2 regions of the Shewanella sp. GD03713 genome follow, and region 2 is predicted to be linked to the other one. Evidence: predicted binding sites of a transcription regulator. Region 2 holds the regulator's gene; the other holds the start of a gene.
What was found. Region 2 encodes LexA, which represses DNA repair genes until DNA is damaged. Its sites were predicted from a motif close to TACTGTATNNNNATACAGTA; they were not measured.

Region 1 (8,157 bases), 2.9 Mb from region 2:
TGCAAGTCCCATTGCAGGACCCCGAGATTAAGTATTAAAACTGATATTCCCCCGCTTTGGTGCGTAGCGCTTGGGATTGATTATCCAAACTGATGGAGGTGGACTCTATTTGCTCGATAATTTGCGAGACCTCGCGGGAGTTATCGCGGATCACCACAAGGCTAGTGGCAATGTCCTTGGACACCAAAGATTGCTCCTCGGTTGAGGCGGCGACTTGCGTATTGATCCCATGGATGGCCGCCGTGCTATGGCGAATATCATCGAAGACAGTCACGATACGCTGTAATTCACCTGAGGCTTTCTGCATTAAACTCGCCGCCTGGGTGACAGAGCCGCCCACCTGATTGGTTCGATTCTGCAAACTGGCGACAATATCATCGATTTCCTTAGTGGAATCCTGTGTCCGCTGGGCGAGTGAACGCACTTCATCGGCCACCACAGCAAAGCCTCGGCCCTGTTCGCCTGCCCTCGCAGCTTCAATCGCCGCATTGAGCGCCAGTAGGTTGGTTTGTTCGGCAATTGCCTTAATGACGCTCAGCACATTACTCACTTGGGTGCTCTCGTTCACTAAATGCTGCATCGAATCTTGGGTAGTCGTAAATTCGCTCTCAAGCACGGCCATGGCATTGAGCGCCTCAGATACTGTATCTTGGCCAACGCCCACATGGGTTTCATTTTCTGCCGCACGAATTTCGGCGTTGGAGGTGCTCTCACTCACATGCACTAAGGTGGTAGTCATCTCTTCCATCGCGCTCGCGCTGGCGTCTAACTCTTTGGCGACGCGGTTCGAGCTTTCACGCGACACTTGAATGGAGGCTTTGGTCTGCTTCGCTAAATCGGCGACCTCTTTGGCAATCCCGTCTGTAGTCGCAAGAGAGCTGGCGAGGGAAGAAATAAACAAATTAATTTGATTAACGATTTCACCAATCTCGCCCTGCGCCGAGACAGAGATCCGCCGCGCCAGATTTTTAGAACGTTGAATATCGAGTAGTTCACGGCAGGTTTGCACTATCGGCGTTACGATGCGACTCTTCACAATCACAAAGCCACCAACGGCGACCAAAATCACCAGAAACAACACAAACTGTGAGCCATTGAGTGCCATATTCAAGGAGTCTAATCGATTGCTCACTTCGCCTTCGGTACGTTTATCCAAAGCAGTAAAGAACTCGTCGATAGGCTGCATGATCTTGGCCTTTTCCCTATGGTATTGCTCGCTGTGCAGTAGTTCTCGCGCCATCGCTAGGTTTGGTTCACCTTTAATGCTGTAGGTTTGGGTATTAGGATCCATAAAAATCCCTTTGACCGCATTCATCGCCTTGACCTCAAGGGCGACTAAGGCATCAGAATTTTGCTGCGCCTGCTCGAGATAATGGAATTCCTCGTCGGAGAACCCTAAGGCCTTCATTTGGCTTTTGATGGCGACTCTGGCACCGTCTGGCTTAGGTTTATCTCCGTAACTGAGCACCAAATCCCAATAAATTTGGTGATATTTTTCCGGCCTCGGTTTTTCGCCATTACGTATCGCCAAAATATCCATATACATTTTTTCGTACTTATCCTCCCCAGTCACCGCATAGGTTCGGGCGAGCCTCGTTAAATCATCGGAGCTTTGCCTTAATTCATCGGCAATTTGGTAGGATTGATAGCGAATATTCGCTGCATTGTTAAAAAGCTCAATCTTAGATTTGACATTAAAACTCAACACCGCCGTAATCAACGCACTGACGACTATGGTGGAAAAGACAACACTCATCATGGTTTTTGTGTTCATAGTAACCCCGATAGACAGATACCACTGCAACTTAAAGTCTAGTTGGGAATGGGTCACTCAAAGGTAAAAGACAGGATTAAAATTAAATAATATAGTGAGTTACGAACGATTATCAGTTGCAGGCAAAACGTAAAACCGCAACAACTTTGCTTATACTCAGTTGATATTGATATAAATAAACAAGATAGGAAAACGGAACACTTACTGGATGATTTTCATCCACCATGGCCACAAGGTTCACATCCAGTATATGCGAAATGACGAACAAGCCTCATGGCACACAAGCTTGCTTGTGTGCCAAATTCACGAGGGAATTGCGGTGAGTTATCGGTCAGAGAAAACCTTAAGGCTTACAACAGTAACTGATCAGCCACAAAGGGGTTATGTTCGCGTTCTTCACCGAAGGTCGACATAGGTCCGTGGCCGGGAATAAATTCTACATCCGCCCCTAAAGGCCAAAGTTTAGTGGTGATGGAGTGGATTAAATCCTGATGATTAGATTGCGGGAAATCCGTACGACCAATCGAGCTTCTAAACAGAATATCGCCCACCCAAGCCAGATGTGCGTCAGCGGAATAAAATGCCACGTGGCCCGGAGTATGCCCGGGGCAATGCAACACGCTTAAACTTTGTTCACCCACGGTAACTACATCACCATCCTGCAAATATTGCTCGGGCTCAAAGGCTTCGCAGTGGGGAAAACCAAAGTTTTGGCTCTGTTTTGGCAGGTTATCAATCCAAAATTTGTCCGCTACATGGGGGCCAATAATAGGTACATTCGTTTGTTGCGCCAACAGCTTAGCACCGCCCACATGGTCGATATGGCCGTGGGTCAGCAGGACTTTTTCAAGGGTCAGTCCCAACTTGTCCACTTCGCCTAAAATACGGTCGACATTCCCTCCCGGATCGACAACCGCGGCACGCTTAGTTTTTTCACACCAGATCAAGCTGCAATTCTGCTGGAAAGGTGTCACAGGAATAATTTGATACTTCATAGCTTCAATCTCGTGTTATCCATAGCCGATAGATTACGCTAAGAGGCTTATCATGGCTCAAATTTTTACAATAAAAATTGATCTTAACCAAAGGCTAACCAAATAATCCCAACTTGCGACAACAGGGCTTTTGTATACAATCTGCCCTAAACAACAAGCCCTACTCTTAAGGTTAATTGATGAAACCCGATATGATGCTCGCTGGTGTTCTCGCCAAAAAACACACTTTTACCCTGCCGCTTAATTATCAACAGCCGATTGGTGAACAGATCAGTGTGTTCGCTCGGGAACTCTGCGCCATTGAAAATAAAGATAAAAAACTGCCATATATCGTTTTTTTTCAGGGAGGCCCCGGCTTTGCTGCCATGCGCCCCGCTAATAATAGCGGTTGGATCCGCCGCGCACTCAAAGAGTTTAGAGTATTGTTGCTCGACCAACGGGGTACAGGACTCTCTAGTCCCATCAATTACCAAAGCCTCGGCCACTTAACCCCAGAACAACAGGCCGAGTATTTAAGCCACTTCAGGGCAGATAGTATTGTCCGTGATGCCGAGGCGATCCGTACCCAACTCTGTCCCGCCGATAAATGGGCGATTTTAGGTCAAAGTTTTGGTGGTTTCTGCGTGCTGCATTACTTAAGCGCCGCCTCTCAGGGCGTGAGTGAAGCCTATATTACCGGCGGAATTCCTTCTTTAACACGTAGCAGCGATGAGGTGTATCAAGCCACCTATCAGCGCGTACTCGCTAAGAATAAGGACTTCTTCCTACGCTTCCACGATGCGCAGCATCTGGTGACTCGCCTCGCCAAACATTTACTCGAACATCCAGTGCATTTAGCCACCGGCGAGCGCCTCACGGTCGAAATGCTGCAACTGCTCGGTATTAACTTGGGCATGGAGCAAGGCCCAGAGTCGGTTTACTATTTGCTTGAACAGGCGCTGGTGCACTCGCCCCAAGGTGATTATGTCAACCCTCTGTTTTTAAATCATTTCTGTCAATTGCTCGACTATAACACCAACCCGATTTTCGCCCTGTTACACGAGGCCATCTACTGCCAACACAGTGCGTCACAGTGGTCTGCCCATAGGGTGCGTGAGCAGTATCCGGCCTTTAACTATCAAGTGGGTAAGCCTTTCCTGTTTACCGGCGAAATGATTTACCCTTGGATGTTTGAACAATTTAGCCATTTAGCGCCACTGCAAGCCGCGGCCAATCTCCTTGCCCATAAGACGGACTGGCCAGCACTGTATAATCTTGAGCAGCTCAGCCATAACCGCGTCCCCGTTGCTGCGGCGATTTACAGCGAAGATATGTACGTAGAGATGGACTATAGCCTCGAAACAGCCAAACAAGTTGCGCACTTAAAGTATTGGTTAACCTCAGAATATGAACACAATGGCATTCGAATGGATGGCGAGCGGATCTTAGATAAGCTCATTAGTCTCAACCGCGGTGAACATTTGAGATAAATGTTAATTTTAAGGGTTAATTAAGTAAAAGCTGTCATTGTGTGCTGGCTCCTCATCCATATGAGTGATTTTGGCTACAACATTCAACGACCAATTTCCGTAAGAGTAATCCGTATTGGCTTACTCTTTTTTTTTGCCTAAAAAAATGCACTCAACGGGGTTGAGTGCATGACAAACATAGTCAAAAAAGCAGGGGAGCGAGTTTCTAACCAAGATGAAATTAACGTTTCATCTATCAGCACTCGCTAAATATCGTGATTGGCGGCAATTAAATATCGCGGAATATATTAAATATCGTTACTAGATCGCGAGCATTAGCGACAGTTTGATTACATTTGTGTCATCAAGCTTGGGCGGGCGCTTTGCTCGCTCGCCGTCTAGGCGTAGTAGGCGTACCGGATGTCGAGACCGTCGATTTAGCCGCGGTAGTTTTAGCGGCCGAGCTTCCCACTGCCGCGTTTTTAGTGCCGGATTTTTTCCATCCTGCCCCTTTGGCTCCAGCTTTTCGATAGCCGGACTTTTTCGTTGCTGCACGCTTAAAGCCCTGCCCTTTTAAGCCATTGAGGGCTGAGGGTAATTGAGCGCCCGCATTTTCAATTAAGTTATTTAGCGTCCCCAGCAGTGGTTGCATAAAGCCTTGATATGAGATTTCTTTATGGCAGATGCCGTTTAGACTTGCCTCCCACAGCGCCGTCATATCGGGTGTCGTGGCGCTAAGGGGTAAACTATTAATTAAGCCCTTGCCCACCTCCGTGGCCACAATCGACTTGCCCTGACGCTGAATAAAGCCCCGTTTAAACAGCAGTTCAATAATGCCTGCGCGAGTCGCTTCCGTACCTAAGCCATCGGTTTCCTTTAAAATTTTGCGGATCTCTGGGTCAGTCACATAACGGTTAATCCCCGTCATCGCACTCAGCAAGGTAGCATCGGTAAAGGCTTTGGGAGGTTGAGTTTGCTTCTCGACCAATTCACCTTGGTGACAATGAAGAACTTGTCCTAAGGTAAGAGGCGGTAACTGACCAAGATATTCCCCTTCCTCTGTGTCCTTGTCGCCTTGCGCAAAACTCGCTGCGGATGATGCGTCCTTTCGTTCGTTCTCTTCTCTGGCAAACAGTTGTTTCCAACCGAGAGACTTATCCTGTTTTGCCTTAGTTTTAAAAAGGCCACCTTCGATCGTCACTTCGACCGCGGTTTCACTGTAGCAATAGGCAGGGTAAAACTGCGCCAAATACTGGCGAGCAATATGCAGATAAAGCTGCCTTTCCCGCTGGCTTAAACCAGCTAGATTGGGCTGTTTTTCCGTTGGAATAATGGCGTGGTGAGCATCGACTTTTTTATCATCCCACGCCTTAGATTTAAGCCGAGGATTGGGCGCCTCAGCGTGTGCGACTAACTCGGGCGCACCGCCCGTAATGGCCGCTAATACCCCGCTTGCAAGCCCATGCTGCTCGGTGGGCAAATAACGACTGTCTGAGCGTGGATAAGTGATTAGTTTATGGCGCTCGTATAAGCTTTGGCAGGTATCGAGCACGTCCTTCGCGCTCATCCCAAAGCGCTTGGCGGCATCGATTTGCAGCGCCGATAAACTATAGGGCAAAGGCGGATTCTGCTGCTTATCCTTAGTGCTTAACTGGGTCACTTTGGCGGGTTTATCGGTGATCCGACGCACCACATTTTGTGCTAGGCCCTTAGCGAGCACGCGCCCTTCCTCATCCATATAGGGTAAACAGGCTTCACTGGGTTGCCACTTCGCCGTGAAAGCCTGATCTTTGTCCGTCACTAAGTGGGCCAGAACCTCATAAAAAGGCTTAGATTGAAAATTTGCGATTTCCTCATCGCGGCGCACGATAAGCCCAAGCAGCGGGGTCTGTACTCGACCGACCGATAGTACGCCCTGATAGCCGACCTTTTTCCCTTGAATAGTGTAGGCCCGCGTCATATTCATGCCATAGAGCCAATCGGCGCGACTTCTGGCAAGCGCCGAGGTCGACAAAGGAATAAACTCACGATTACTGCGAAGTTGCGACAAGGCACGTTTCACCGCCTGCGGGTTTAAGTCGCTGATAAGGAGTCGCTGCGTTTGCTGTAATTTATCGCCCGTCACGCCCAAATAGGCGATCACTTCATCAACCAATAACTGCCCTTCTCTGTCGGGATCGCCCGCATTCACTAGCGTATCGGCCTGCTTCACCAGCTTTTTAAGTACTGTGAGTTGGCTGCGGGTCGCGGCCTTAGGTTTAAGCTGCCACTTCTCAGGCACTATGGGTAAATGCTCAAACTTCCACGATTTAAACTCGGGATTATAGGCATCGGGCTCAGCCTGTTCGAGCAAGTGCCCGACACACCAAGACACACAGTTACCGTTTGCGTCTTCGATAAACCCGTCACCTTTTTTGTGGGGTTTAGGCAGCACATCGGCGATTGCACGCCCTAGGCTTGGTTTTTCGGCAATATAGAGGATCATATCTACATTAAATACTGGATATAATTACAGTGTAATTTAGCCCAAAGCAGACAAGAGTGCAAACCGCCGTTTTACCTCGAGGGCCGATTTAACTCGCTCTGCGGTAACGAAACACTAAAGCTGTGTAAATTTGGTTGAGAATAATTCTCATCTAAACATAAAATCCCTTGCATCCGTTACGAAAAATCGAGAGAAACAAATGAATACACTGACCTTGCCCAGCCCTTCAATCCCAGCCTTTAAGCCAGCACTCGCCTTAAGATTCAATCAATTGGTGATCTTCCACAGCCTGTTATTATTGGCGTTAAGTCTGCTTTGTGAAATGGGGCTTAAAAGGCTAGAGCTTGAGGCGTCTTTCCTTTATTGGGGAGTTATCCTGTATTTGCCCGTGGCCGTGAGCCTGTCTTTGCTATTAAAACATAGCGTTAGCCGCCGCAGTCTGGCATGGCTATTCGGACTATGGATGCTGTTATGGCTGGTGATGTAAGCCCCGGTTTTAAGCCTTGTATGGATACCCACACTTACATCCGTTTAGGTCAAATAAAGAGCTCTAACTCCACGCACCTTGTCTCATCTTTCTCCTACATCCCGACTGTCAAACGCAGCTCAAAACCTAGCTAATTAAGGCACCGCTAAATCCCCTATCAATAAAGCAATCAAATAAAGAACGTTAAATTATCAATTATTTAACAACTTTAGCTATGAAGCGGCTTAAAAAGTCGTTATGTTGAAGCTCTTGGACGTCCCCACGCGTCTTAACCTTAGGCCTAATTGGCTGTTTAGTAGCCAAAATCACAAACAAAAATCTTAAAAACTCTGCAAAAACAACAGAATATTGGAGTTGAATTATATGAATGAGATTGTTAATGCGGTCAACAATATCGTTTGGAGCCCCGCGCTCGTTTATCTTTGCCTCGGTGTAGGACTCTTTTTCTCCCTGCGCTCACGTTTCTTACAGTTACGCCATTTACCCGAAATGATCCGTTTAATGTTTGATGGTAAGAGTACAGATGCTGGCGTGTCTTCCTTCCAAGCTTTAGCCATGACCTTAGCGGGTCGTGTGGGAACCGGTAACATTGCTGGTGTTGCCACAGCGATTACCTTCGGTGGGCCGGGTGCATTGTTTTGGATGTGGATGGTGGCGTTTCTTGGCGCCAGCTCCGCATTCGTCGAATCCACCTTAGGCCAAGTCTACAAAGAAAAAATCAACGGAGAGTACCGCGGCGGCCCTGCCTTTTACATTGAAAAAGGCTTAGGCATGAAGTGGTACGCTTGGACATTTGCCATTGCGACCATTTTTGCCTGCGGGATTTTACTGCCAGGCGTGCAAGCCAACTCGATTGGTTCGAGCCTAAAAACCGCCTTCGATATCGACCCTAACGTCACTGCCGCTATCCTCGCTATGCTGTTAGGTTTCATTATCTTTGGTGGCGTGAAACGTATTGCCCACTTCGC
Region 2 (8,157 bases):
AAACAAAGATAAACAGGCAGAGCCAGACTACGTCGACAAAGTGCCAGTACCAACTACCCGCTTGGAAGGCAAAATGCTTATCCGCACTAAAGTGGCCCTTTAACACTCTGAAAAACAAGACTAATAGAAAGATGGTGCCCAAGGTGACATGCATGCCGTGGAAACCCGTCAGCAGGAAAAAGGTGTTGCCATACACGCCCGAGGTGAGCGTTAGCCCCATCTCATGGTAGGCATGGCTATATTCCTCCGCCTGCAAAGCAAGGAAGCTAATTCCGAGCAAAATCGTGAGTCCGAGCCAAAGGGTGATGGCCGAACGCTTACCCTTTTCTAAGCTGGTATGGGCGAAATGCAGCGTGACAGAGGAGGTTAGCAGCACAATGGTGTTGACTAGCGGTAGTCCATTCCATGGCATGGCTTCGGTTTTGGTACCATCTGGCGTGGTGAGGAGTGGCCAAACAGCCTCGAAGTGTGGCCACAGGACTTCGTGGGTCATGGCATTGTTGGATGCACCGCCGAGCCAAGGTACTGCGACCATGCGGGCGTAAAATAAGGCGCCGAAGAAGGCGGCGAAGAACATCACCTCGGAGAAGATAAACCAGCTCATGCCTTGGCGAAACGATCTATCCATTTGATGGGAGTAGAGGCCCGTCATCGATTCTTGGATCACGGTTCTAAACCAGCCTACCAGCATAAACAGGATGACGGCTATGCCTGCTAGTAGAATATAGCCGCCACCCGAAGCGCCAGATTTGAGTTGATGTACAAAATGTCCTGCCCCAAAGGCAATTAAAAACAAGCCGATAGCACCAACAATCGGCCAAGCACTCTGGGCGGGGACGTAGTAAGTCTCATGTTTAGTGGTCATTTTACAGCTCCTTGCTCTATGGCAGACGCTAACTGCTTGTCGGTAATGTCGTAGAGGGTGTAAGAGAGGGTTAAGGTGTGGATAGACTCGGGTAATTGAGGATCCACAAAGAAGATCAACGGCAGTTCGGCGCGACTCGCCGCGGCTAAGTGTTGTTGGTTAAAACAAAAACATTCGGTTTTATTGAAATAAGCCGCACCTTGTCCGGGCGAAATAGAGGGAATCGCCTGGCCCACAGTCGCTCTATTCGAGACGTTTTGCGCCAGAAATGCCGTGTGTATGAGCTCTCCCGGATGCACTTCGAGCCGCTTCGTTTGTGGCTCAAATTTCCACGGCATTCCCGTCTGTACCTGCGAGATAAACTCCACCGTTACCACGCGGTTCTTATCCACAATGATCGCTTGATAACTGCTGGCGGTATTGGAGGTTTTGCCGTTAATACCCAGTTTTTCGCACAGCACATCGTAGAGCGGTACTAAGGCGAACCCAAAACCAAACATCGCAAGGCAGCCCAACACCAGTAGGCTGATAAGCTTACGGTTTGACTTGATGTTAGGCTGATGGGGTTGGCCTTGCATGTTATTTCACCTCGGGTGGCGTGGTGAAAGAGTGGTAGGGTGCGGGGCTGGGTAGGGTCCACTCTAAGCCTTCGCTGCCTTCCCAAGGTTTGGCGGGCGCCTTTTCACCGCCCCGAATGCACTTAATCACCAGCACGAGGAAAATCAGCTGAGATAGACCGAAGGCAAAACCTCCAATCGATACGATTTGGTTTACATCGGCAAATTGAATCGAGTAATCGGGAATACGCCTTGGCATACCCGCAAGACCCAAGAAGTGCATCGGGAAAAACAGCACGTTGACCGAAATCACCGAGCACCAAAAATGCCACTGGCCGAGCTTTTCGCTGTACATATGGCCGGTCCATTTAGGTAGCCAGTAATAGGCCGCCGCCATGATGGAGAAAATCGCACCCGTGACTAACACATAGTGGAAGTGAGCCACCACAAAGTAAGTATCGTGGTATTGGAAGTCGGCTGGTGTGATGGCGAGCATCAAACCCGAGAAGCCGCCAATAGTGAACAGGATAATAAAGGCCACCGCGAACAACATTGGGGTTTCAAAACTCAGTGAGCCGCGCCACATGGTCGCTACCCAGTTAAACACTTTTACCCCAGTCGGCACGGCAATCAGCATAGTGCAGTACATAAAAAACAACTCGGCAAACACGGGCATACCGGTGGTGAACATATGGTGCGCCCACACGAGGAAGGACAGAATCGCAATACTCGCCGTGGCATACACCATGGATGAATAGCCAAATAATGGTTTACGGCTGAAAGCCGGAACTATGGCGGAGATAATGCCGAAGGAAGGCAGAATCATGATGTAGACTTCGGGGTGACCGAAGAACCAGAAGATATGCTGGAACATCACAGGGTCGCCGCCGCCTGCCGCCTCGAAGAAGCTAGTACCGAAAAACTTATCGGTTAACACCATAGTGACGGCGCCTGCGAGCACTGGCATGACGGCGATCAGCAAGAAGGCGGTAATCAGCCAGGTCCAGACAAACAGCGGTAACTTCATCCACGTCATGCCGGGAGCGCGTAGGTTGACTATGGTTACGATCACGTTGATGGCGCCCATGATCGAACTTATCCCCATGATATGAATCGAGAAGACAAATAATGCTGTGCTGTCAGGGCTGTAAGTGGTCGAGAGTGGTGCGTAGAAGGTCCAACCGAAGTTAGGGCCGCCACCTTCCATAAACAATGAGCTCAACAATATGGTAAAGGCGAAGGGAAGGATCCAAAAACTCCAGTTGTTCATCCGTGGAAGCGCCATATCGGGCGCGCCAATCATCATGGGGATCAACCAGTTAGCCAGCCCTGTAAAGGCTGGCATCACGGCGCCGAATACCATGATTAGCCCATGTACTGTGGTCATCTGGTTGAAGAAGTTAGGTTCAACGAGTTGTAATCCGGGCTGAAAGAGTTCGGCGCGGATCACCATGGCCATAGCACCACCAGTTAAAAACATTATGAAACTAAACCACAGGTACAGGGTGCCAATGTCCTTGTGGTTGGTGGTGAGTAACCAGCGCATGATGCCTTTAGGTGCACCGTGATGGTGTTCATCATGGGCGGCAATTTGATCTTGAGTCAGTGTGCTCATCTTAATCCCCTACTGTCCATGGCGAGCAATATCAGCGGGTTGCACTGTATCGCCGGTATTATTGCCCCACGCATTGCGCTCATAGGTAATGATGGCGGCAAGCTGTTGTGGCGTGAGTTGTGTGCCAAATGCCTGCATCGCCGTGCCCGGTTTACCGTGCATCACTATGTCGATGTGATTGGCGATCGGACCCGTTGCGATAGCGCTACCAGCAAGGGCGGGGAAGGCGGGAGGCATACCTGCACCCGTTAGCTGGTGGCAGGCGGCGCAAATCGTGGCATAGGTTTTTTCCCCTTCGGCCATTAGTTCATCATGGCTAAGCGTGGGGAGACTCGCGGGGTCGACACTGGCGGTAGGTTCTGTCGCTGGCTTAGGCGCATCGGTGGTTGCGGGGGGCGGAGTCGTTGCTACTGGTTCGCTATTGGTGCCACCGGATTTATGGGCATCAACGTCTTTGGCTTGCACCGCATCACCCGTGTCATTGCCCCACGCATTACGCTCATAGGTAATCACGGCGGCAATTTCTTGGGCCGTTAATTGTTTGCCAAAGGCTTGCATAGCCGTACCTGCTTTACCATTGAGCACGATTTCAAGATGGCCGCTCAGTGGCCCGGTTGCAATGGGGCTGCCTTTGAGGTGTGGGAATACCCCCTGTAAACCTTCACCGTTAGGTTGGTGACAGGCTGCGCAGTGACCGAGGTAAACTTGCTCACCCTGAGCCATCAGCTCTTCTTTAGTCAGTGTTTGCGATAACGCGGCTTGTGCGGCTTGCGCTGCGGCATTGGCGGCTTGTTTTTGTTCTTCAACCCAAGCATCGAACTCGGCTTCGGGTAATGCCTGCACCACTATCGGCATAAAACCATGGTCTTTACCGCAAAGCTCGGCACATTGGCCACGGTAAATACCGGGTTTGTCGATACGGGTCCACGCCTCATTGATAAAACCTGGGTTAGCGTCTTTTTTAACGGCAAAGGCGGGCATCCACCATGAGTGGATAACATCCTCTGAGGTCATCAAGAAACGGATTTTACGATTGACCGGTAATACTAGGGGTTTGTCGACCTCGAGTAAGTAGTGCTCACCCTTAGCTTCACTACCTTCGATTTGAGGTCTTGGGGTTGCGAGAATGCTGTAAAAATCAATATCTTGATCGAAGTAGCTATAATGCCATTTCCATTGAGAGCCAGTGACTTTTACTGTGAGATCGGCATTGCTGGGATCTTCCATGGCAATCAGAGTTTTCGTGGCAGGAATCGCCATTAAGATCAGAATGACAAAAGGAATAATCGTCCACGCGATTTCGACTTTTGTACTCTCATGGAAGTGAGACGCGACCGCGCCCTTTGATTTCCTGTGGTTGATCATGGCATAAATCATCACGCCAAAAACCACTAGGCCTATGGCGCAGCAGATATACAGAATCGTCATGTGCAGGTGATAAACCTTGTCACTGATTTCTGTTACGCCGGGGGTCATGTTGAACCGCATGTCCGCTGCGGCCAACTGTGGGGCGAATAGCACCACGAGTAAACAATACAACCATTGCTTCACAAGACTTCTCCTCTGCCAATTGCGAATAGCAACTACAAAGAAGAGCAACACAGTAAGTCTCAACTCTATGCAAACTCTTCAGTTCCCAAAAAAGCTTCTCTGACTTCAACGTGCGTTGGCGGCTTACTTTTGATTAAGTATTGTTACTGCTGGTATTAGCCACACTGGCACATACTGCTGAATAAACCCATTATTCTCGATTTTTGTGGGCAAGAGATATTCGATAAATCGTCGATATTTTTTGCCTAAACGGGCGATATATTATGCTCGTCTGAATCAAACATACTTGCTGTTTAAAAATTGATCAAGATCACTTCTTTTTCTAATTGTCTGAAAAATTGCCAAAAAAAAGCCCCACATTCACAGGTGAGGCGGCTTTCAAGGCTAAATACGCAGTGCAAAAATTTTAATGAACAGAGCTAAAAAAACTACCTTGGGCAAAGTGAGCGGGTTGCTTGAGTGTCGCGTCCGCAGTCGAGTGATTTACGACACCTTCGAGCACTATTCCCATGGCGCGAGCGCTCTTGGCCACAATTTGCAAACGACGATTGTCGCGGGCATCGAGTGAGTGGATCCAAGTAATTACTGCGCTTGAAGTGCCACTGGTTAAGGCTTTTTCCATGGCCCACAGGGTTTCGACTTCATCTTTCGCATGGACTAAGAGAACTCGGTCCATACGCACGCCAGCGTTGGCCAGTAACTGCTTGTAGCCAATACTCGGAGGGTTGATGAGCACGACCCAGCGGCCTTGTTGGCTCAATTGTGCTAACTGCTTGCTAAGCTGCATCAGCTCTTGGCGCCCTTGGCTCTCGGTGGGCATAGTGATAATAGGCGTATGCTGCCAGTCAGTATCGGTTTCGCGTACCGCATCGAGCCATAAACCGGGGTGACGCGGGGCATTACCTAGTAGTTTGTTCATAGCCAATCTCCATTGCGGATCACCCCTACGGCGAGCCCTTCTATTGTTAGACTTTGGAAACTTAAATCGACTTTAATTGGGGAGTAATCTTCATTCTCTGCATGTAGATAAACGAGATTCCCTTTCTTTTCAAAGCGTTTAACTGTTACATCATCGTCAACGCGAGCAACAACTACTTGGCCATTGCGCGCTTGCTGTACTTTATGAACGGCGAGCAGATCCCCCTCGAGGATACCGATGTTCTTCATACTGTCACCTCTGACACGCAGTAAGAAATCGGCGGCAGGGTGGAACATGCTAGGGTCGACTTGGTAGTACTGTTCGACATGCTCTTGGGCGAGAATAGGTTCGCCCGCAGCCACTTGGCCAATCAGTGGTAAGCCTGATTCGCTGTTATCTTCTTCCTCAACGGGGAGACGGATCCCGCGGGAAGTGCCAGGCATGATCTCGATGCAGCCTTTTTTCGCCAATGCCTTAAGGTGTTCTTCGGCAGCATTTGCACTTTTAAAACCCAAACGGGTGGCGATTTCGGCCCGGGTGGGTGGCATGCCAGTCTCGGCAATATTACGTTTAATCAGCTCTAAAATTTCGGCTTGGCGTGGCGTCAACGGTCTCATGTTCTTTCCTGTTTTTCTATACAGTTACTGTTAGTATATACAGTATTATTCGTAGTGCAAGTATTAACCACTTTTTAACGCGATTGGAGAGTATTAGCGAATGTTCCCTAGAATCTGGTATTCTATGGGGCTAATGAACGTACTTACATTGCATAAGAATAATGCCTAAACAAGACTCTCTTTGGTTGAAATCATTACGCTGGATCCAAAAACACTTAGTGCACACTATTGTTGTGCCGCAGGATCCCTTTGCCGATCTGAATCTGGACGCCTCCAGACCGCTTGCTTATGTAATGAAAACAGAATCCCTGAGTGATATTGCTGCGTTAAGCGAGATCACCACTAAGCTGGGTTTGCCAAGCCCCTACGAGCCGCTCGTGGTAAATGGCGTTGTCGCGCCCCGCGTCGTTTGTCTCGAAGGGCGTAAGCCTTTGTTTGGCGAACGTGCCAGCAATGAGCCATTCCTCGAATGTTTTATGCGTTTGTTGGCTGTCCATAAGGAAAAGCCAGAGTTAGATATTCAGCTGGTGCCTGTGAGTCTGTATTGGGGCCGTACCCCGGGTAAAGAAGACGACACCATGAAGGCGGCTGTGCTTGAGCGCGAGAATCCAACTTGGTTACGTAAGTGCCTGATGATCCTATTTTTAGGCCGCCACAACTTTGTTCAGTTTTCTAATGCGGTATCGCTGCGTTATATGGCCGACGAACACGGCACCGATATGGGGATTGCCCATAAACTGGCGCGGGTGGCGAGAGTGCATTTCCGCCGTCAACGCAAGGTGATGACAGGGCCTGTGTTGCCTAATCGGCAGGCGATGTTCCACTCTCTGTTGAAATCCGAATCCTTACGCAAGGCGATTCAGGAAGAAGCGGCGAGTAAGAAGATTTCCGAAACCCAAGCTCGTGAAACAGCAATTGAATATCTTGATGAAATTGCAGCGAATTATTCCGATAGCCTAGTGCGTATTGCCGAGCGTTTCTTAACTTGGTTATGGAACAAGCTCTACAGCGGTATCAATATCAAAGGTGCCGAGCAAATCCGCCAGCTTCACCATGATGGTCACGAGATTGTGTATGTACCTTGCCATCGCAGCCATATGGATTACCTGCTGTTATCCTACATTTTGTATTACCAAGGCATGGTGCCACCGCATATTGCGGCGGGGATTAACCTAAACTTCTGGCCTGCTGGTCCGCTGTTCCGCCGTGGCGGGGCTTTCTTTATTCGCCGTAGTTTTAACGGCAATAAACTCTATACGGCCGTGTTCCGTGAATACCTCGATCAGTTGTTTGCTAAGGGATATTCGGTGGAGTATTTCTCTGAAGGTGGCCGCTCTCGCACCGGTCGTCTATTGGCGCCGAAAACGGGCATGATTGCCATGACGATCAACAGTGTGCTGCGTGGCATCGAACGCCCTGTCACCTTAGTGCCTGTGTATTTAGGTTATGATCACGTGATGGAAGTGGCGACTTATCACAAAGAGTTGAGTGGTAAGAAGAAACAGAAAGAATCTGTATGGCAAGTCTTTGGTGCTATTCGTAAATTAGGTAATTTTGGCCAAGGTTATGTCAACTTTGGTGAGCCGATTACACTGCAAAACTTCTTGAATGAGACGGCGCCAAACTGGCGCACTGAAGTGGCCGACGATCCCGAACAAAAACCGACTTGGTTAACCCCTGCGGTGAACGTGTTAGCGAATCGTGTGATGACCCGCATTAACGATGCCGCCGCCGCCAGTTCAATCACCTTGACCAGCTTAGTGCTATTGGCGTCGGAGCAAAATGCCCTAGAGCGTTGCTTGCTCGAGCGTCAGTTAGATTTGTACCTGACGCTGCTCAAGCGTGTGCCTTACACTTCGTTTACATCGGTGGCCGAAGGTGATGGCAAGCACTTAGTGCAGCAAGGTTTAGAGCTGAATAAGTTCTCCATCAATGCCGATCCTCTGGGTGAGATAGTATCTATTGACGCGAATCAAGCGATTTCAATGACTTACTATCGTAACAATATCATCCACTTATTTATTATTCCGTCG

Region 1: the regulator LexA is predicted to act here: its motif matches at 6,715-6,734, upstream of N5E87_RS07795 (DNA topoisomerase III).

The regions. Positions count from the first base shown of each region.
Region 1 is NZ_JAOCIW010000001.1:1,731,602-1,739,758, reverse strand. It holds gene N5E87_RS07810 (methyl-accepting chemotaxis protein) at 35-1,774, opposite strand; gene N5E87_RS07805 (MBL fold metallo-hydrolase) at 2,125-2,769, opposite strand; gene N5E87_RS07800 (alpha/beta fold hydrolase) at 2,949-4,238, shown strand; gene N5E87_RS07795 (DNA topoisomerase III) at 4,582-6,702, opposite strand; gene N5E87_RS07790 (hypothetical protein) at 6,902-7,189, shown strand; gene N5E87_RS07785 (alanine/glycine:cation symporter family protein) at 7,553-8,157, shown strand, end outside.
Region 2 is NZ_JAOCIW010000001.1:4,643,047-4,651,203, reverse strand. It holds gene N5E87_RS20340 (cytochrome c oxidase subunit 3) at 1-865, opposite strand, end outside; gene N5E87_RS20335 (cytochrome c oxidase assembly protein) at 862-1,443, opposite strand; gene ctaD (cytochrome c oxidase subunit I) at 1,445-3,037, opposite strand; gene coxB (cytochrome c oxidase subunit II) at 3,047-4,588, opposite strand; gene N5E87_RS20320 (SulA-like leucine-rich domain-containing protein) at 4,995-5,507, opposite strand; gene lexA (transcriptional repressor LexA) at 5,504-6,124, opposite strand; gene plsB (glycerol-3-phosphate 1-O-acyltransferase PlsB) at 6,286-8,157, shown strand, end outside.